3 regions of the Bacillus sp. XB1 genome follow, and region 3 is predicted to be linked to each of the others. Evidence: riboswitches for the same ligand, from Rfam matches in the RefSeq annotation. Region 3 holds a riboswitch; each other region holds the start of a gene.

The links. Region 3 has a riboswitch for thiamine pyrophosphate ahead of tenA (thiaminase II). Riboswitches for the same ligand answer to the same signal wherever they lie in the genome.
Region 1: it holds a riboswitch for thiamine pyrophosphate, as region 3 does, so the genes downstream of both, tenA (thiaminase II) here and tenA (thiaminase II) in region 3, are expected to answer to the same signal.
Region 2: it holds a riboswitch for thiamine pyrophosphate, as region 3 does, so the genes downstream of both, ACK1U5_RS24680 (MTH1187 family thiamine-binding protein) here and tenA (thiaminase II) in region 3, are expected to answer to the same signal.

What each region holds. Positions count from the first base shown of each region.
Region 1 is NZ_JBNRIL010000001.1:1,131,758-1,139,346, forward strand. It holds gene ACK1U5_RS05750 (DUF3937 domain-containing protein) at 385-648, opposite strand; gene tenA (thiaminase II) at 1,046-1,735, opposite strand; TPP riboswitch at 1,863-1,968, opposite strand; gene ACK1U5_RS05760 (D-alanine--D-alanine ligase) at 2,042-2,956, opposite strand; gene pdxR (MocR-like pyridoxine biosynthesis transcription factor PdxR) at 2,961-4,409, opposite strand; gene ACK1U5_RS05770 (homoserine dehydrogenase) at 4,499-5,524, opposite strand; gene ACK1U5_RS05775 (esterase/lipase family protein) at 5,612-6,853, opposite strand; gene ACK1U5_RS05780 (DUF3914 domain-containing protein) at 7,133-7,474, shown strand; gene ACK1U5_RS05785 (lipoprotein BA_5634 family protein) at 7,551-7,589, opposite strand, start outside.
Region 2 is NZ_JBNRIL010000005.1:118,581-126,169, forward strand. It holds gene ACK1U5_RS24675 (non-ribosomal peptide synthetase family protein) at 1-1,468, shown strand, start outside; TPP riboswitch at 1,521-1,622, shown strand; gene ACK1U5_RS24680 (MTH1187 family thiamine-binding protein) at 1,724-2,044, shown strand; gene ACK1U5_RS24685 (ABC transporter permease) at 2,016-2,789, shown strand; gene ACK1U5_RS24690 (ABC transporter substrate-binding protein) at 2,786-3,784, shown strand; gene ACK1U5_RS24695 (ABC transporter ATP-binding protein) at 3,781-4,530, shown strand; gene ACK1U5_RS24700 (glycosyl hydrolase family 18 protein) at 5,165-7,189, opposite strand; gene ACK1U5_RS24705 (DnaJ family domain-containing protein) at 7,561-7,589, shown strand, end outside.
Region 3 is NZ_JBNRIL010000001.1:2,906,655-2,914,243, forward strand. It holds gene thiO (glycine oxidase ThiO) at 1-744, opposite strand, end outside; gene tenI (thiazole tautomerase TenI) at 737-1,357, opposite strand; gene ACK1U5_RS14965 (ABC transporter substrate-binding protein) at 1,368-2,369, opposite strand; gene ACK1U5_RS14970 (ABC transporter permease) at 2,366-3,118, opposite strand; gene ACK1U5_RS14975 (ABC transporter ATP-binding protein) at 3,118-3,867, opposite strand; gene tenA (thiaminase II) at 3,836-4,531, opposite strand; TPP riboswitch at 4,617-4,720, opposite strand; TPP riboswitch at 4,781-4,892, opposite strand; gene ACK1U5_RS14985 (SH3 domain-containing protein) at 5,162-6,316, shown strand; gene ACK1U5_RS14990 (hypothetical protein) at 6,322-6,654, shown strand; gene ACK1U5_RS14995 (DUF3965 domain-containing protein) at 6,895-7,589, opposite strand, start outside.

The sequences.
Region 1 (7,589 bases), 1.8 Mb from region 3:
CTCATTTTTATAAAGTGAAAATTTAATCAGTGGGGTTTTGTTCATCCCCTACCTAACTTCTTTGCTTCCGCTGAATTTTGAGGTGGGGGGCTTACTGTCCGGCAAATAGCGAGATAAATAAAAATTAAAAAATATGAATTCTAGCGTCATATCTTCATACTTACTAAGTTCAATTAATTTCTCAATAATTATGATCCATATCCTATATATTTCCGTCTGCTGCTTAGATTTTTCTGTACTGTAAGTGGCTTTCGCTATAACACCTCCAAGTGACCAGTTTTTATGACGGTTAAGAAATTCCAACAAAAAAAGCCCTAATTAGGGCTTTTCATTCTATTTCTCCAGCAAAGCTCTCTATGAAATTGTTAATTAAAAAAGACACACTTAGATTGATGCGTCTTTTTGTGATGCCTCTTTTGTGAAATCATATAAAGCAATTGCGCCTAAAAGAACAAGTATACCTTGAGGAACATCTAGCAAAATAGTTTTCCAAATTTCTGGAATTACCCATTTAATATCTGCTGCTGTTTCAAGATATGTTTGGAAATAGCTGATTGTAAAATTAATTATCCCTAAAAATACAAACAACGATAAACCAAATCGAATTAATTTCTTATTTGTAAACATATAACACCTCTCAAAATTCATTGGATATTCCTGCTTTTGCTTCTTTATATTTACATATCTCTATATCTAATTTTAACACATAAAGAACTCAAAAAAATACGATATGCATATTTGCATATCGTATTAACAACACTCCATGATAATTTAGAAATTCCTGCAAAGAAAAAACAACTCCGTTACAGCTAACAGCTCGGGTTTCTTTTCTTATTTAACTTCATACCACCAACATTTACGTTCTTTGATTGTAAAATAAATGTGACAGAAGTTTATCCAGTTAATGCGTAGACAAGTAAATGAGCTAAATTATCGATATTCTATTTCGCCATATCAGTAGCACTAATGACTTTACGCAAATTTGACAAGAAAAAATATATAGCTAGGTATGATCCATACCTAGCTATAACATTACTTCTATTCTTTATCCAATTACGTCTTTTACGTCTGTATCCACTGGCCACTTTTCTAATGTATAAGCCATTTCCCAAAATGAATATTCATATTGACTGCTAATAATAAAATGCTGTTTCATACGCTTGCGGTCTGTCTCTGTTACTTTTTCAGCGATAGTATCTAAACGTGTAATTTGCTCTTCAACTAGCGTACGGAACCAATCAGATCCATAAGCAGAAATCCATTCGTTATAAATTTGCTCTTCCGGCTGGCACTCTTTTAAGCGTTCGCCAATTTCATAATACAACCAATAGCAAGGTAAGATTGCTGCAATAATATCTCCTAAATGTCCTTCATACGCAGCACGATACATATGTGAAGTATACGCATATGCAGTTGGCGCAGGAATAAAATTATCTTTTTCTTCTTTTGTTATCCCTAGCTTTTTAGCAAAATTCTCATGTAATGATAATTCCGCCTCATATGTATTTTGGGCATGGTGTGCCATACGAGCTGTCGTTTCTAATTCAAGAGCTTTTGCAGCTCCTAATGTTTGTACTCTAGCAAAATGACTCAAATAATATGAATCTTGAAGAACATAATAGCGAAAACTAGCTAAATCTAACGTTCCTTCACCAAGTTTTTTTACAAAAGGATGGTTAAAACTCGCTTTCCAAATTGAATCTACTTCTTTACGTAACGATTGTGAAAAAGTCATTTAAATCCCTCCAATAATATATAAAATATAGATATTTATCCACAGCTATTAACGCTTTAAAATAAAAAAACTTTCTTTACAGGCGTAAAGAAAGTGAAATTGACAGTATTTATTTACTCATTAAATAGCAACGTCTTTCCCACTTCCCTACGCTGGCATTAACCAGATCAGGTACTAAGAGTCTCAAAATCACATTTGATCTCAGCCTATAAAAGGCCCCCCTAGTGGATAAATATTTTGTTTTTATAATGTATTCATCATAGCATACTTCGTGAAACTGTCAAAAAAATTAGTTATATAATTCCCTTAAAACCCCTCTTCTTTTCTAACTTTTAATGATGTTTCAATAATCATATCTAATAGTTTGCTATAACTAATTCCCGCTGCTTCTGCACTTTTTGGCAATAAACTTGATTGTGTCATCCCTGGTAATGTATTAATTTCCATTACATATGGAACTCCGTCCTTCACCATCATATCAACTCTTGCATAAACACTACATTTTAATGCTTTATAACAAGCGAGTGACGCTTTATTTACACGTTCATTAATTTCTGCTGGAAGTTCAATAACTTCCTCAACTGTACTAGTATCATCATATTTTGCATTGTAGTCAAAGAACTCGGCTGCATGTCGAATTGAAACTATAGGTAACTGTTTTCCATCCAGAATGGAACATGTAATTTCATCACCTTTTATATACTTCTCAATTACTACTTCAGAATCCCATTCGAATACAGTTTCTAGCATTGAGATCAATTCATTTTTATTATAAACGATTTTCACTCCGACACTCGATCCGCCAGAGTTTGGTTTTACTACTAATGGAAATCCTAACTTATCTAACTCATCAAGATTTAGATCCTCCATTTTTGTAAGTTCAATCCAATCTGGTGTTTCTACACCTTCATAACGTAAAATCTTTTTCGAAATATTTTTATCCATACATATACTGCTAGATAACATATTACTTCCGCTATAAGGAATCCCTAAACTCTCCAGTGTTCCTTGAACTGTCCCATCTTCTCCGTATTTTCCGTGTAACGCGAGCAACGCAAAGTCAATGTCTTTCGCTTTTTCAATTAAATCCACTTTTTCATTTAATGTAATTGGAACTATTTCATACTTATTTTTATCTAAATGAGCAATCATTTCATTCCCCGTCATAATTGAAACTTGTTTTTCAGACGATACCCCGCCCATAATAACACCGATTTTCATTTTCTCAACTCCAAATTTCATTTTTTAATGTATCACCAATTATTTTAATTCCCCGAACTATTTCTTCTTCTTTCAAGCGCGAAAACCCTAATCGGAAAGTGTTCGCTCCTTCTCCATCAGAGTAAAAAACATCTCCAGGTGAAAACGTAACGCCTTTCTCATAACACTTTTGTAAAAGTGTGCGGGCATTCATATGCTCTTCTAGTTCTATAAATAAATGAAGTCCACCATCTCCAGTCATTCTTTTGAAATGAATGTACTGGTTACATGCCCCGACAGCTAACTCATATTTTTTCTTATAAACAGATCTTGCCTTTTTTAAATATTTCTCAAAATATCCCTCATGTAAATATTGAAACAGAACAGCTTGATCTAGCGTAGATGTGTGAATCGTTCTTGCTCTTTTTACGCTTTCTAAATAATGAATCAGCTCTTTATCTGCAATAATCCAGCCTACACGTAAACCAGGGAAAAGTACCTTTGAAAAGCTACTAATATAAATCACATTATTGCCAGCTCCAGCAAAAGTTAATAATGGAGCTAAATGTGAACCTGAATAACGTAATTCTTCATTAAATCCGTCCTCTATAATAGGAACGTTGTATTTTGAGAATAACCTCATCAATTCCGTTCTTTTCTCTGAACTCGTAACAATACCGGTTGGATTATGATAAGAAGGAATTAAATAAGCAAAATCAAAATCTTTTTCACGCAAACTTTTTTCAACTTCATTCGTATCAATACCATCCTCATGCATATCAATCCCATGAACTTCAAGTCCATGTAAACGGAAAAGCTTAAGTGCAGCGTGGTGAGTTGGATTCTCACAAATGACACGACCGGATTTTTTTGATAAAGAAGAGAGTACAATATCCAATCCTTCTGTAAATCCATTTGTAATTAGAATATCTTTATTCGAAATGTCTACACCTTTCATTTCCATGTAATGAAGTAAATAATTCATTAACGGTCTATATCCCTTTGCATATCCGTAGTTCAATACGATGTCTCCTTCAATGGACATACGAGTAAGAAAAGCTCTTTTGAAATTTTCAACATCAAATAGCTTCTCATCTGGGGCTATACTATTAAAGACAATCATTCCCTTTTCCCAACGAACACCATGTTTCATTAAATCTAATTCATCCGCTAATGCGGTCACTGTATTAAGTTTATTTTTCCAATTTATTTCAACAGACGAAGTGTTAGATATATCCACCTTCGCAACAAAGTTCCCTTTTCCTTTAACTGCATAAATGAGTCCTTCTTGCTCTAAATCTGCATAAGCAGCGAGTACAGTGTTTCTACTCACACTTAGTAATTCACTTAGTTCCCTTGTTGATGGGATTTTTTGATCCCCGAGCAAATGCCCTTTCATAATCATCTTCTTCAAATAATCTTTCAATTGAATATAAACGGGACGATCTTTAACAACTTTAAAATCCTTAAACAATTCCTTACCCCCTGCAATCATTTTTGCATATTTATTTCATTCTCAAAAGGTCCACGACATATGTATTTTTTATAAAGGGCGGTACGGTCTTACAAATCTTTTCGATATAAGTTAATTACATCTTTTAAAGCTGCAGCTGCAGCGCCTCGTGGATTAGAAGCCCCACCAATTGTAGTAACTTGTCCCATCGTATCTGTAAAGAACGTAATTCCTTTTTCGGTCCCATTTACTTTTGCTAACGGATGATCTTTCTCTATTTCGCACGGTTCAACATTTAAATTGACATTGCCACCCTCATCCTTATATGTTGATGCTATTAATTTAATAATTTTATGTTGTTCCTTAGCATTTCTAATTTGCTGTTTTGTAACGTGCTCGATTCCTTTTATATGTATATCAGTAAGTGTTTTCTCTGTTTCCATTAAGCTGTTTGTCAAAAGTAACAATTTACACGCACTATCTGAACCACTTATATCTAATATAGGGTTTGTCTCAGCAATTCCTTTATCTTGTCCTTCTTTCAATGCTTCTTCAAATGTCATATCTTCCTCATACATTTTCGTAAGAATGTAATTAGTTGTTCCATTTAATATTCCTTCTATTTTTTCAATACTGCAACCGGCTAAACTAAATTGTCCGATATCTAGGGTCGGTAATGCAGCGGCTGTTGCACCGCTATATCGAATTCGTACATGGGCGCCTCTTGCTGCTTCATTTATTTCTCTCCAGTTTGTAACGAGCGCCCCTTTAGAAATTGCTACTATATCCATCTGTTTCTCAATCGCTTGTTTCATATATTGTTTCCCTGGATTTCCATCTTTAAGATTTGTAACTGTTGATTCTACCAATACAGTACCACTTATGCTAGTTGTTGCACGTTCCTTCGGATGATACTCTAAATATTTTTCAATTGCAGCGGTACCGCCACCATACATCAATAAATGATGAAGTGATAAGCCGTCTTCATTATGTATTGCAATATTTCTCCCTAATACGCCACTTACAACTAATTGAATCCCATATGTTTCATATATATATGAATATTTTTCATTTAATAATTTTATAAACTCTCTGCCTACTGTTCCGTATCCTGATAATACAACTTGAATTTTCATAATATCCCCCCATATTTTTCTACCAAATCCCTCTTTCAATATAATATAAAGCGCTCTCGAATTCCATCGAGAGCGCTTTATTATTACCTATTTCGGTAAACGTGATAGCTTTTCAGCAATTGTTCTATAAAACTCTTGAATGCTAGAAAAACCTAATGAGTCTGAAACACTTAATCCTACCATATCGAGATGATCCCAATTCGCTTTCGTTTCGATATGATTCCATTTTCCAATCTGTAATGACCCATTATTATTTACAGCAACATTAGAAGATGGTGCAATCATAGAATTCGTATTTACTACACCATCATTTTGCCACCAAGAAGTATCAACTAACGGACGGTTTTCTTCATATCTCGCATAAGAACCTAAGAAAAATGCATTCCCCATCAACACTTTATTCATCGTAATATGCGGTAAATGTAAACCTGTTATAGGTGCTGCTTGTGATGCATGTCCACTATAGGATAAATAATACACATCTGGTTGCGTCTTTACCCAATTATTTAACTCCTTTGCACCATCTGTACTTAAATCCCATTGACTTATATCTTTTGTATTTTTCCAAAGTGAACTATTTAGAATACGATTACTATATTGGAAAAAGGACTCTCCAGCATTTTTCTTTATACCCCATTGATCCAATTTAAAATCATATAATGATAAATTATTGTTTCCTCCAAAGCTTGCAGCTGTAATGAGTAAATCTTTAACGAACGGCAGTAGAAGACTACCATCCGCAAGTGTTGTACCGTTGTGAGGGGTTGCTAATGTTGTAACACTATGAACATATGATTTTCCGCCTTCAAATAGTGGTGATATTTTGATGTCTGGGTGATTTTTCACATAATTCTTTTCTTCAAAACTACCTTCTTTTAATAGCTGTACTAATGTTCTAATCGTTTGTCCACCCATGCTATGTCCAACTAAATGAACTTTATTTGTTTCACTCCAATTCGGCGCAAAACCACTATAAGTTCTGCCAAAACGATTATGTCCATGTTTCTCAGCATGTACGGCACCATAGTCTACTGTCCCACCGCTAATTTGTGCATACAATTCACATGCACGATCCCAGTTACTAGAAACAGGTCCAACAGCTGCGGTATGTACCGTATAACCATTGCGTTTCAAATCTTCCTGTATATCATGAACACCACCCCAATATTTTACGCCAAGCATTTCTTCTCTACCCCATCCAGCAAATCCATTCACCAATATGATTGGATAATTATTTTGTTGCCTCTCTTCAGCGTATGATATTTTCGCTGCGAATGAACATACGGTCACTAATGCGAAAAAACATATTTTTAAAAATAACTTCCCCATACTTTCTCCCCCTAATAAAACGTTTACATTTTTCTTTTTTAAAAAATTAACAGAATACTTTAACAACTTAAACATAATGTAAAGTATTTTATATACGTTGTATATATAGAAAACATATACAAATGTTGATAAATATTAATTCAAGTAAATATTTACTTTTTACAATACAACTTGTAAATCTGTTTATTTGAATTTATAATTAGATATAGTTGCCTCATGTTAAAAAGATTTAAAAACCATAAGAAAACTAATCTCATTGCTTGAAAAGGAGGAAAAAGCATGCAAATCGGATCAAATATTCATACATTATCTCAACCTACTAAAATAACTCCATCTACTCTTGAGCATAATACTATCTCTTCTACTAAACTTGAAAATAAGAAAATAAATGATCCTATCAAGTTTGATATTCGTTCATCTGAAAAAGAAATGAAACAGCCTGAGCATAAATTTAATGAATTAGATTTATGGAAGATGTTAAAGGATAAAGGTGTTCCCTTATGGATCATCCTTGAAATGCTACAAAAGGCTCGTAAAGAAAAAGAATCCCAAAATAATTCAGTTCAAAATTCAAATGGGATTGAGGAAACAAACGAGACTCGATTAAATGAAGTAATGTAAAGCATAATAATTGATTTGTCTATAAACTAAAAAGAGTTCGAAGCTGATGAAATTTTTATCAACTCCGAACTCTTTTTTAAGGTTTTTCGCCAATCGTTACAAATTGAAAAGATAC
Region 2 (7,589 bases), on a different contig from region 3:
TAAGAAGTTAGCTCAGTTAGAAGAAAAGTATGAACCGGTTCGGCTACAAGAATATGTTGCACCTTCTAATAAAGCAGAAAAACAAATCGCGAACGCCTGGGCGGAAGTATTAGGAATTTCAAAAGTTGGAGTGCATGATGATTTCTTTACAATTGGTGGACATTCATTAAAAGTATTACGAGTCTTAACATTGTTAAAAGAAGATTTCTCACATTTAACAATTCAAGATTTCTTTAAAGAAAGAACGATATATGGATTAGCTCGAATTGAGCGAGAAGTAAAAGTAGAGAAAGAAGAAGTATTTCGTGAATATAAAGTGATTCACGAACCAGATACTATCACGTATGCAAACGTTTTGGAAGAAACCCAGATTTCAAATGTCTTTTTAACAGGAGCTACTGGTTATTTAGGATCACACATATTATATGAATTGTTGAGAGATACATCTGCTACTATTTATTGTTTAGTAAGACCAACCAAAGATGTGCAGCAAAGAATTATAGATACATTAACAGGCTACTTTAATGATATATGTGAAGAATGGTTACAGCGTATACAGGCCGTAGCTGGTGATCTGGGAGAAGAGTATCTTGGGATGAGCGAAGAAGAATTTATGTTCATCAGTTCTAAGATGGATACGATAATTCATTGCGGTGCAGATGTAAGACATTTTGGAGATGTAAAACAATTTGAAAATATAAATGTCCAAGGAACTAGCCGTATGCTAGCATTAGCGGAGAAAGGTGCTACATTCCATTTTATTTCTACAATTGGTATCCCGTTAGAATTAGCGGTAGATCAATGGGATACATACATGAAAACTGGTGATTTTAATTACAGTGTAGACTTAGAGAATGTATATTCAAATAGTAAACTACAAGCGGAAAACATTGTTCGTGAAGCAATGAAAAATGGTTTGCGCGGAAATATTTATCGTGCAGGTAATTTAGCATGTCATTCAGAAACAGGTTCGTTCCAACAAAATATTGAAGGAAACGCATTTTATCGTCTTATTAAAACAATGCTATTAATTGGGAAAGCACCAAATGTGAAGTGGAAAGTTGATTTCACACCAATTGATTTTGCTAGTAAATCAATTGTATCGTATTTACAAGATGCGCAAATTGTAGGAGAGACGTTACATATTTGTCATCCACATCAAATTGAGTTTGAACAATTTATACAGCTAATTGGAGAGTGTGGATACAATCTTGAAATGGTTCCACTTTCAGAATATGTAAATACCGGACTTGCATTAGCGAAGGGAAATGAAGTAATAGCAGAGTTAATTGCTTCTCAAGTTGCAGGAGATGGAGCACAGCAATCTGAAATTGTAATGGGTACACGTAGAACGAATGAATGGATTAAGAAAAAAGAATTGATAGTACCAGCAATTAATAAAGAATTTATACAGCAGTTATTAGCTCATGGTGAAAAAGTTGGTTATTTTCCAAAAATAATGAAATGATTATGCATGCTTTTGTTTGTTCAATAAAATAAATCATGCTACAATGAAAACGAATTAAGGACCGGGGAGCCAATTGGCTGAGAGGATGTAAGTAAACATCGACCCTCAACCTGATCTGGATAATGCCAGCGTAGGGAGTTACTTAAAGTGATGTAGCATATGTTATTCTGTAATAACTTGCATACAAGGCTTTCCTACGCAGTAGGAAAGCCTTTTCTTATTTTTGAAATTTAATTTTATAAGGGGGATTTTATTATGTCACAACAAGTTACAATGTCATTTTCAGTAGTACCACAAGCGAAAACGAAAGATGTATATTCTGTTGTCGATAAAGCAATTGAAGTTGTGCAACAATCGGGAGTTCGTTATGAAGTAGGGGCAATGGAAACAACTTTGGAAGGAGAATTAGATGTACTTCTTGATGTCGTTAAACGTGCGCAACAAGCTTGCGTCGATGCTGGAGCAGAAGAAGTGATTACTTCTATTAAAATCCATTATCGTCCAAGCACTGGTGTAACGATAGATGAAAAGGTTTGGAAGTACCGTGATGAATATGCAAAACCAGAAGCAATCTAAACTTATTACAACTATTTGGCTTATCCTTCTCATTGCGATATGGGAAGGATCTGTTTCATTATTTAAAATCGAACCGTGGATTTTACCAAAGCCTTCTGCCATTGTTCAAGAATTAATTGGGATGAAAGATTTACTATTACCAAATACGATGCAAACACTGCAGGAAGTTATAATTGGACTATTCTTTGCAATTTTATTGGGGACGAGCATCGCAATTATTATGGATGTTATACCGTTATTTCGTATTTTAATAAATCCATTGCTCGTTATTTCGCAAACAATTCCAATTGTTGTACTTGCACCGCTATTTATTATTTGGTTTGGATATGGGATGTTGCCGAAAGTAATGGTCGTAATACTCGTTTGTTTCTTCCCAATTGCGCTTAGTATTTTAGAAGGTTTTCAAACAGTAGATAAAAATATGCTGAAACTGTTACAAACAATGAAGGCGACGAAATGGCAAGTTTACCAGAAGGTAAAATTTCCAGCAGTGCTCCCATACTTTTTCTCAGGTTTAAAAATTGCAGTTACATATAGCGTAATGGGGGCAATTATCGGAGAATGGCTCGGTGCAAGTGAAGGATTAGGCGTTATGCTTACGAGGGCTACAAAATCCTTTTTGACTGCCCGAGTATTTGGTGTTGCAGCAATCATCGTTATGGTGACATTATGCCTGTATTTTATCGTAGAGTTTATGGCAAGAATAACAGCACCATGGATATATAGAAAGGACGGCAGAAAATGAAAAAAGGTTTGAAAGTTATGTTAGCTGCCTTAGTAGCGGTAGGTGTGGCTGGATGTAATCCGGCGAAGAAAGAAGAAAGTGCAAGTAAAGATCAAAAAGTAAAAGTAGTATTAGATTGGTTTCCAAATACGAATCATACTGGCTTGTATGTAGCGAAAACGAAAGATTATTACAAAAAGCAAGGATTAGATGTAGAAATTATTCAACCAGGTGACAATGTAACAGCAGAGCAAATGATAGCATCAGGAAAAGCAGACTTCGCAATAAGTGCACAAGAAAATGTAACGTTAGCTCGTGTAGAAGGAATTCCTGTTGTATCTGTAGGAGCGATTATTCAGCATAACACTTCAGCGTTTGCATCGCTTAAGAAAGACAATATGACGTCACCGAAAGATTTTGAAGGTAAACGTTACGGCGGCTGGGGAGGACCAGCAGAAGAAGCGACATTAAAGACGATTATGGATAAACATCAAGCTGATTTTAATAAAGTTGAAAAAATCATCTTAGGACAAACAGATTTCTTTAAATCAATTGGCCGTGATGCAGATTTCGAATGGATTTATTACGGTTGGGATGGTATTGAAGCGAAGCGTCAAGGAAAAGAGTTAAATACGATTATGGTGAAGGACTTAGATCCAGCGCTTGATTTCTATAGTCCTGTTATTATTACGAGTGAAAAACATACGAAGCAAGATAAAGACTTTGTGAAAAAGTTTATGAGTGCAACGACAGAAGGTTATAATTTTGCAATTAAGGAACCGAAAGAGGCTGCTGATATTTTAATTAAAGCTGTTCCAGATGTGAATAAAGATTTAGTTCAAGAAAGCCAAAAATGGTTAAGTACGAAGTATCAAGATGATGCTAAAGCATGGGGAGTACAGAAGGAAGAAATTTGGACGAATTACATGAATTTCTTATATGACAACAAAGTTATTAAAAAGAAAATCGATGTAAAAGATGCTTTTACAAATGAATTCCTTCCAAGTGAAAAATGAGCGGATTACAAATAAAAAATATAGTGAAATCTTTCGACGGAAAGAATGTATTAGAGAATATTAGTGCCTCTATACAAGAGGGAGAGTTTGTTTCCTTTGTAGGACCGAGTGGTTGCGGGAAAAGCACATTATTAAACATGATTGCAAATGTTGAAAAACCAACAAGCGGGAACGTAACGTATAACGATAAGCAAGTACAAGAGCAAGATGTTGTTAGTTATATGCCACAACAAGATTTATTACTACCGTGGCGATCAGCTTTGCAAAATATCGTTCTTCCGTTAGAAATTGAAGGAAAGCCGAAAAAACAAAGGCTGACAGAAGGAATGGAAGCATTAAAGCAGTTCGAACTAGATGAATATGCAAACCATTATCCAGATGAATTGTCTGGTGGTATGCGTCAAAGAATTAGTTTTCTGCGCACATATTTATGTGAAAAGCCAATTATGCTGCTTGATGAGCCTTTTGGTAAATTAGATGCATTTACAAAAATGGAAGTACATAGCTGGCTTTTAAACTCTTGGCATCAAGAGAAGCAAACAATCGTTATGGTTACACATGACTTAGATGAGGCAATCTTGCTTTCAGATCGCGTATTTATTTTATCTCAAAGACCAGCGTCAATAGTTGGCGAGGTACAAGTGAAATTACCTAGGCCGAGAACGATGGATATGTTAACATCACTCGAATTAAAAAAGGATAAAGAAGAGATTTTAAGTGTGTTAGCTCCTTATATGAAAAAATAGAAAAAGCTGATGTTTTAATTTTAGACGAACGGACTAATCATTTGGATGTAGAAACTAAGATGGCTTTACAGGAAGCGTTACAACAATACAAAGGAACGGTTTTAATTGTCTCACATGAACCTTCTTTCTATGAATCGTAGATAACAAAATTATGAAATATAGAAGAATGGAATACTCAACAATATGAATAAAGAAAAGGCATTAGCTTTTATGAGCTAATGCCTTTTCTTTGTGATTAACATGATTTTCGAGAACTCTTACATGAGAATTGTATGAAGAAGCACTCTTATGGTGCGCTTATAAGCGTGCTTTTTCTTTTGTTATATTTATAATACGAAAGCCTTTCCCTAACAGGTGACTATCTTTCTTTATATATATAGATAGTTCAAAATGGAATAAAAATAATTCCTTTATGTAAAGGATAATATGGATATTATAGGAAGACAATAGAAATTAAAGGAAATTCATGTAAAATTCAAATGAACTTCATATAAACTTCATATTAGAAATTAAATATAATTATAATAGGTTATTGTGATATTTTTGATTTTTCATAAAATTAAAAGTTTGAATTTAGAAGGTATTGCTCAAACCTAAATTCAAACTTTATTGAAGTAATTAATGGATATTACGTCTAGTTTTCGCTAATGACGGCATTTAAAAGTTCGGCAGGATTACCTGTTCCTGCACCGCCAATTGTAATAGATCCACCAGGAGGAATTTCACCATTCCATCCTGCGTTCGTAATTACATAATGATTATTTGTTTTACTACTAATTTTAGAATCCCAAACTTGTGTTAAATTGCCGCTATAATCAAATTCTAATTTCCAATTTTTAATAGGAGTCGTTCCATTATTTTTGATTATAATCGAGAAGTTATAACCGCTGCCCCAATTCGAAGTGACTGAAAATGTAGCAGTACCATTTCCATCAGGAGGTGTCGTATTAGCTTCATCCGTTTTGACAGTAAGAGCGGTAGGTTGTGATTTATTTCCAGCAGCATCTTTGGCAATTACCGAAAATTTGTATTCCGTATTAGGTTTTAAGTTTTTAATTGTAATGCTATTTGTTGTTGTACTCCATTTCTCTTCTCCAGCAGTAATTTCATATTCCGTAACTCCTACGTTATCAGTAGATACAGTCCAGTTTAATTGAACTGAGTTTGAATTTTTATTCGTAACTACAATGTTTTTAACATTCGTTGGTGGCTCAGTATCTTTTTGACTAATAGGTCCACCAAGTAATTCTTTTACTAGCGTATCAAGTAATTTTGGACCACTGCAACTATATTTTGGACTTGTACGGCAATCTCCGCTTAGTTCCCAAAACATTGCTCCACTTAAACCTTTCGTCTTTATATAGTCTGTTTTGTATTTCATAGATTCATTGTCATCGTAGCTAATAAATGTGCCTGTAGTTGCATTATATAAGTAAGGTACTTTAGCTGTGTCATTCCAGTAGCGTACAAAACCATTTTTATTAACGTAATTGGCTGCTAAATCACCGTAATCATACACACCTGTGTCACCGGTAGAGTAATCATCCCAAGTACCTTTAGAAGCAAGTTTCCCATCACTACCTGGTTTGCAAGGTTGATATTGTCCGTTATTTTCTTTGCCACAACTTTTCCAACCACGTCCGTAAAAGGGTACGCCTAATACTAGTTTATCGACTGGAACACCTTCATTTGTATAAACATTTATAGCACCATCTACGTAAAAATTCGTATTTGCTGCTGGGTCATTTGGATCCTTATATAGAGCTGCATTATGATTAGAAGTAGCTTCCCATCCGCCGTGGAAATCATATGTCATAATATTAATCCAATCGAGTATTTGAGAAATTTTCTTTAGTTCTGTATGATCAGCGTAGCGTTGACTTGCACCTGAAGCGATTGTTAGTAAATATTGTTTGCCATCTTCAGCACCTGCTTTATTCAAAGCATTTCGGACGTCTTGAAGAAGGAGAGTGAAATTTTGTTTATCTTCAGGACGATAACTACCACCAGGAATCGTTTCAACGCCCGGATATTCCCAGTCTAAATCTACGCCATCAAACCCATATGCGCGAAGAAAAGCTACTGTAGATTCAGCAAATACTTTTCTTGTTTTTTCATCAGCGGCCATATCAGAAAAGCGGTTAGACCAAGTCCAGCCACCAACGGAAATAATTGTTTTTAAGTGAGGATATTTAGCTTTTAATCGTTTTAGTTCCCCGAAATTTCCGCAACGGGCATATTTATCGCAATCTTCCCAAGTTGTCCCTGAGCCAGGATACGATTTGGTAACATCAGCCCATGGTTCACCGAGTACAAGAGTACCATTAGGAACCTCTTTATTTTGCAATGGTACACCAGATTCTTTACAGTTCCACGTTTGTTTATTTGGATTATCAGGATGAGTAGAAGGGTTTCCATGTTTTCCATTCCAACAAATATCCGCGAAAGCATAGTTAAGGTGAGTAAGTTTTGATGCATCAATGTCAGCAACTTGATAATTACGTCCGTAAACGCCCCACGAAGGAAAGTACCCAACAATTTTTTGACTTTGCTTTGGTGAATCTGCTAATGCGAGATTTGGAGTAATAAAATTTGTGAGAAAAAGAGGTAAGAAAAGTAGTAGGGATAGTAATAGCAGTGTGAATTTTTGAGACCTCATAGCCATTTCTCCTTTCAAAATAAAAGATATATTTAAAGGCATACGCCAATAAATCAAAATGAATCTAGACGTGTGAAACGTCTAGATAAAATGATCAGACATCACGAAGTCTATACAAGGGAGCTGGGGGTGATTAAATCGTAACAAATGTAAGATTTAGTGTAAACGCTTTATTAAGTTAAAAAAGACTTTCTCAATACAAAAAGGCTTGAATACAAACTATATATGAAAACGAAAGATTGGTATGGGAGGAAAAAGCTTATTATAAATAAATTTGAGAAAAAATTGTATGGAGCCAATTATTAAAGACGTAGAAAGATAAGGAAATATCATGTAAAATAATAGTAAAAATATGTAAAGGAGGGAATGGTGTGGATGTGTTTTTGAACATTGCTGAAGA
Region 3 (7,589 bases):
TTGAAAAATAGGTGCTTTTAAAAGTTGTTTTCTACTTCTTACCGCAACCACTTCTCCCTTAACTGGATATGTACCCCAATCACGGTGAAAATAACCTAGTAACTTCGTGCTCCATGAACCACCTGCAATAACGACTTTCTCACATGTGACAATACCTTCACTTGTAATAACTCCAGTCACTTTATTATTTTCAATACGGATATCAAATACTTCCGCCTGTTCATATATATCAGCACCGGAAATTGCCGCAGAATGTGCGAATGCTTTCGTAAGCTCTGGTGCAATAACATGACCGTCTTTCGGATAATATACTGCTCCTATAATAGATTCGGATAGATATGGCTCTTTTTCCCGCACATGGTCTCCCGTTAGAAAATAAGAATCTTCACCTGTTTTCTGCTGCCAATCCATAATGTGAAGAATTCTTTCCTTCTCATCTGCATTTTGAGCAATACGATAAATTCCTTTTTCTTCATATCCAATATCAATACCCGTCTTTTCACGTAAAACTGCTGTAAGTTGTGGAAATATAGCACGGCTTTCTCTAGCAAGGTCAAATAGCGGGTCATATTCATCCCATTCTGCCTGCACCCCAAGTAAACCAGCGGCTGCTTTCGAGGCTTCAGATGCAATCTGTTGCTTCTCTACAATCGCTACTTTATGTCCTCTTTCTGCTAGAAAATGTGCAACTGAACTACCAATTACACCACCGCCAATTATCGCTACATCATACTTCTTACACATGTTTTTCCGCCCACTTTCTTATTGATTCCTTATAAGATTTCGCTTTGCTATACGGGTTACTACTACTTATAATCCCAGACATAACTGCTATACCACTTACACCGTTAGTAAGAACATCCACTGTGTTTTCTGGGGTAATTCCTCCAATTGCTGTAATCGGTATAGATAAACACCTTGCAATGTCTGAAATTTCTTCAAGCCCTCTCGCTGGCACACCTTTTTTACAATCTGTCGGAAATACATGGCCATAAACGAGTGAATCCGCTCCATTTTTAAAAGCTACTATTGCTTCATCTAGCGAATGCACAGAATAACCGACATGCAAATACGAAAACTTTTCTTTCACTGACTTTACATCTGTACTTCGATATCCTAGTTGAACACGAGGTATATTTAATAAAATTGCAATATCAATTCGATCGTTTATGACAATTTTAGAAGCCGGAAAGCCCTCCATTAATAGACTTTCCACACCTTCATATAATTCCTTCGTACTCTTCTCACGCTCACGAATATGCAAATAATCAATCTCACTCTCAATTTGCATCGCTACATTCACTAACTCTTCGAATGGCATATGGCCATTTGAGATTACGTGGAGCTCATTTTTCATATTCATTCGCCTACTTTAAAATATTTTCGAATAGTTCATCGGCTGGGACGGTTTCTTTCGTCATTCCTTTGTCCTTCAGCCACTTATTTTGTTTCTCCCAAGATTCTTTTGAATCTGATAAAAATGGCTCATCTTTCGTTTCCATCTTCTCTAATAAAATTTTCATACTTTCCTTTTCAACTTCTGGCACAAGTGGGAAGTTTTCTTTTTCTTGATGATTTAATAAAATATTCAATGCTTCATCTGGGTTTTTCTTCATGAAATCATAGCCCTTTTTCGTACCACGTAAGAAAGCTTGCAACGCTTCTTTATCTTTTTTCAACGTTTTATCACCTGTTACAAACACAAGCTCATGGTAGTTTGGTACTCCGTAATCAGCTGGATTAAAGTACGCTGGTTCATGGCCTTCATGACGCATAACAGGTACTTCATGGTTAATGTATGCCCCTGTTACCGCATCTACTTTCTTCGTAATTAATGCTGGTACTAAATCAAAGCCAACATCAACTACTTTCACTGTATCAGGATTACCACCAGCTTCTTTTACCATCGTTTTTAAATACATCTCACTTAAAGGTGTTCCAGAGTATCCTACTGTTTTTCCTTCTAAATCTTTCGGTGATCGAATGCCCGCTGATTTCAGTGATACAACATGATTTAATGGTGAACGTACGACAGCTCCAATTGATTTCACTGGAATTTGCTCATTCGCTCTCGCCATAACAACATCTGGCTGATAATACAAGCCAACTGTCACCTTCCCTGCTGCTGCCAGCGTTAATGGATCAGTCGGATTAGAAGGGAATTTAATATTTACCTTTACACCTTCTTCTTTAAAGTATCCTTTTTCAATTGCTGCATAGATAAAGCTATGTACCGCATTTGGATACCAATCTAACATGACTGTTATTTCTTTCTCTTTTTTACTTTTGTCTGATGCTGAATTACTCGAACATCCTGCAATTATTGCAATTAATAATGTAAACACAAAGATGCGCTTTAAAAATTTCATGAATACTTCCTCCAACTAATGAATTTCTTTTCTAATATGGAAATAATTACGACGAAGAAAATAGCTAATAATGATAACAATACAATAGGTGCAAATACGCCAGCTCCATCTAACTGCGTCATCATTCTCTTACTGAAATATCCAAGCCCAGCTTGTGCACCGAGCCATTCTCCAATTGCTGCTCCGATAACACTAAGCGGAACTGCAATTTTTAAAGCTGAGAAAAAATAAGGAAGAGCAGATGGCAACTTTAATTTGAGAAAAATATCTCTTTTTGTTGCTCCATATGTAACTAAGAGCTCCTCCCATTCTTTTTTCGTACTACGCAGTCCATCATACGTATTGACCGCAATTGGGAAAAACGTAATTAAAACTGTGACAACAACCTTACTCCAAATTGTGTATCCAAACCATAAAACAAATAGCGGAGCAAGCGCAGTAATCGGAATCGTTTGTGAAGCAACTAATAATGGATAAAATGCTCTCTCCATCCATGTACTCGCATTCATTAACATCGCTAGCCCTACACCTAATACGATAGAGATAACAACACCTATTAAAACGACGTATAACGTTGCAGGTAAATGAACTGTAAATAATATGTCTTTTAGTTTCCATATCTTCATTACAATCGCAGAAGGTGACGGTAAAATGTACATCTCATCTACAATTCTTGCTCCTATTTCCCACACAGCTAGTAAAATACTAGAAAGTGTAATAGCAGGAACTAATTCTTTCAATCGGTTCATCACACAAGTACCTGCCTTTGTAACATACTAAGAAGCTCATCTTTCAGCGCTAATACTTCCGGTTTATATAAATCTTTTCGTGTTCTGTTATGATCAAGCGGTACAGTCCGCTCAGTCAAAGTCGTTATCGGCTGCTGTTCCACTACTAAAACTCGGTTTGAAAGAAATAACGCTTCTTCAACATCATGAGTAATGAATAAAATTGTTTTTTCCCACTCTTGCCATTGTTCAAACAACCATTCTTGCAAAGAGGTCTTCGTTAAAGCATCCAACGCACTAAATGGTTCATCTAACAGCAATATTTCCCCGCCTGTTAATAAAGTTCGAATAAAAGATACACGTTGTCTCATACCACCAGATAAATCTTTCGGATATTTTTTCTCATACCCTTGCAAACCAAATTTATGTAACAGTTCCTTTGCCTTTACTTGTGCTTCTTTCTTCTGTACACCTTGGCACTCTAGCGGCAGGGCAGCATTCTCAATAATTGTTCTCCACGGCAAAAGCATATCTTTTTGCGGCATATATCCTACAGGATGGTGCTTTGTTTCTGTCAGTTCTATCTGTCCAGTACTTACCTTTTCTAGACCTGTAATAAGGCGAAATAAAGTACTTTTCCCACATCCACTCGGTCCGATAATACTGACAAACTCTTTCTCATGTATAGAAGCATTTAATTCATGGATGATTGGTTTCTCATCGTAATGAAAAGAAACATTATGAAACTGTAGTATGTTCTTGCTCCTCAAATCCCCACATCTCCTTACGATAGGACATATCCCAGAATAAATATTCAAATCGACTGGAATATAAGAAAATCTCCTCTAATCTTTCTAGTTCTGTCTCAGACTTTCCAACTGCCATTTTATTTAATAAATCTATTAACCAAATACACAGATTACCGTATTCTTCCGAACTATATCCTTGAATCCACTCACCAAAAAACTCATGATCTCTTGCTCCAGGAATATCATTTAAACGCTTTCCAATTTCCCAATAGCTCCACATACATGGAAGAAGCGCTGCTATTAATTCCGCAAGTGTGCCATTTTGAGATACAGACATCATGTAATTTGTATAAGCTAAATTTTTAGCAGATGGTTTCGCAGACTCTATCTCCTCTATAGAAATTCCAAGTCTTTTTGCATATTGTTTATGGATTGTCATTTCGCCATTTAATATTCCATCAATTTGTTCAGCGAACTTTCCCATTACTTGTGGATTCGTTGCTTTTACAACACCAATCGCATATAACTTTGCATAATCTAGCAGATATAAATAATCTTGAATAATATAATACTGGAATTTATCTTTTTCTAACGTGCCATCTCCCATACCCACTACAAACGGATGATTATGACTCATCTCCCAAACCGGTTGCACAGTTTCTAATAATCTATCGCAAAATTTCATTTCTCTATCCCCTTTCAATATATGTATCTAAATAAAAAACCACTTCTATATATAAGAAGTGGTTACAGCAAATAAAGTTATACATTTATTCGATGTTCCACTTCCCTTCGCTAGTATTACCTAGATCAGGTGTTGTAAGGGTTAAGGATTATTCCTCTCTCAGCAAATCAAGCACCCCTAGTGGTTTCAATATGAAATTTTTAAATAAAAAAGCCCCGTTTCTATACGCAAAGAAACGGGGACTCATTGTTAGTGTCCGAATTGCTTCCCTACGCTAGCATAATCTAGATCAGGTAATAAAAAGGATCAAAGGCTTACGGCCTACTCTCAGCTGGCAACACCAGCTCTCCTAGCAAACTATAAAATTATCACTGTCAGTATAACACCCTAATAAGACATCATCAACTTTTTTAATTTTCTTAATTATCAACATAATATCAAAGTTATACAATACATACATTCTATTTTAGAAAATAAAACCCCAATTAATTGCATAAGAAGGAATCATTATCCTCAAAAAATTTATTTTTATATTGATTTCATATTACATTTATGTGAATACACCCACTATATTATATCTTTATACTATAATAAAATTACAACTATACAACTAGAGGAGGTCTCTATTCCATGAATATGAAAGCTACTGCTTTAACAGCAACTACTGTAGCGATTGCTTCTTTACTTCCTTCTATGGGTGAAACAAATGTACAAAAAGCAAACGCTGAACAATTATCTAATATTAAAACTGGGTATGTCAAAGTCGATCAAGTAGCATTACATACAGAAGATAACGTAAAAAGCACATCAATTGATACAATTCGCTTTAATACAAAAGTGAACATCCTTGAAACAACTAATGAGTGGTATAAAGTATCTGTTCATAATAAAGTAGGTTATGTACAAAAAGATACTATTTTACTAAAAAACAAACTTCATTCTAATGATCAATACATCGTTAATGCTAATGCATTAAACGTTCGCTCTGAACCTAATTTAGAATCTTCCATTTTAGATGTATTACCAAATGGCAAGTTTATTACCGTTCAAGAAGATCAAGGCGAATGGTATAAAATATCGCATAATGGCCAAACAGGTTACGTACAAAAAGCATTCATCTCTAATGGTTCACAACCCTTAGTAAAAGGAATCACCGTTCAAAATAATACAAAATATACTGTTGCAACACCTAATCTAAATGTACGTAGCAACGCTAGTACAAGTAGCGCTCTACTCGGTTCATTACAAAACGGTACACAAGTACAAGTAGTAGAAACTGTAGGAACTTGGTATAAAATTCGTTTTGGCACAGGATACGGATATGTAGCAAAACACTATGTAGTACAAAATCAACCACAAGCTAAAACAGATCAACCTTCATCAATTCCAGCTGCTTTCAAATTCCCTGCTCAAGGAAGAATTAGCTCAACCTTTGATATACGCTGGGAACAAATGCATTATGGTATAGATATTGCCGCTCCAGGAAACGTCTCTATCCAAGCTGCTGCTGCAGGTAAAGTTGTGAAATCTTATTATTCAGCTAGCTATGGCAATGTTGTTTTCATTGCGCATCAAATCAATGGGAAATTATATACAACTGTTTATGCTCATATGAAGGATCGCACTGTACAAGCTGGTGATCAAGTACAAACTGGACAATTAATAGGTCATATGGGAAACACAGGTCATTCATACGGGCAACATCTTCATTTTGAATTACATAATGGAGAATGGAATTTTGAAAAAACAAATGCAGTAAATCCACTGCCATATTTAGTTAGGTAAATTGTATGCCACGCAATATACCTCTTATAATTGAATACGTAGCCTTTTTAGGTTTAATCTGCTGTTTAATCATTTACAATACAAACATTGTATTTTTATCTATTATTATTGCTTTTGTTGCATTAGAAATTATGATGGAATCATTTCAAGTGCAACTAAAACAAAAAATTGCCCATATTTATAATGCTATATTTCTTTTGAGTGCTCTCATAACAAATATAATTAGTAATGGCTTTTATTTATCTACTGTATTTCCAGTATTCTTTATGGCTGTTTTATTATTTGTAGCTAGATATATTAATGTCCCTTATAAACAAAAACAAGAACAAGAAGCTTAGAAAGAGGAGACACTGTGTACCAATCTTTCAAAGATACTCCAATAAAATACATATTGAATTTGTATAAGAAAGCCAATAATTTTTTTGGTATACAAGGAAGTTATACTGAACAACTTCTCCTATATGGAATGTTGTTTCTTGTCTTAATCACTTTCTCCTTGTTTTACTAACAAAAAAGGATCTCACATAAACTGGAGATCCTTTTTAATTTATATTAATTTTTCATATCGAAAATATTGTTTATCCACAAGCATATTTTTCATAAATAAAGCTCAGATTATATTTTTTCTCTAAGCTCATTCGTTGTTCGTCATCGCACCAATAGAAAAGAATATCATGAATCGTTGCGTAACGCTTATTTTTAAGAAATAGCCTAAAGAATGATGGTAAACAATCATGTAATTGTATAAATATATAATTGCGTAGTGTTTCTTCTTTATATTCAATGCCCTTACAAATATACAGTAATTCTTCACAATAATATGCATGCTGTGGAACTTGTATCATTTCGAAAAATGGCACATAAGATAGTAGCTTTCCAATAAAATGACCGTATCGATCCATTACTCCTATCGTCATATGCTCCATCATTTCTTTCATCACATATAAATAATCATCTACATGCGTTGTCTTTAATGGGTCTAAGCGATCGGAAATTTGAGATAATACAGCTCTTTGACATGCTAAAACTGCCTGACTAGGTCCATAATATGATAGGAAATCTGTACACTTACGATATTTCCGTAATAAATCATGTGTATACAAATCATATACAAAAGTATTACAATACATTGCTAAACTCATCATATCACTATTTAATTGCTCTTTTGATAATGATTTCGCTCTCTTGCACATATAAAAGAATGTAAATTCCAATACTTCTTTATGAGATAATAAATGTTTACAATCGGTTATACACTTCTCATTAAATTTAA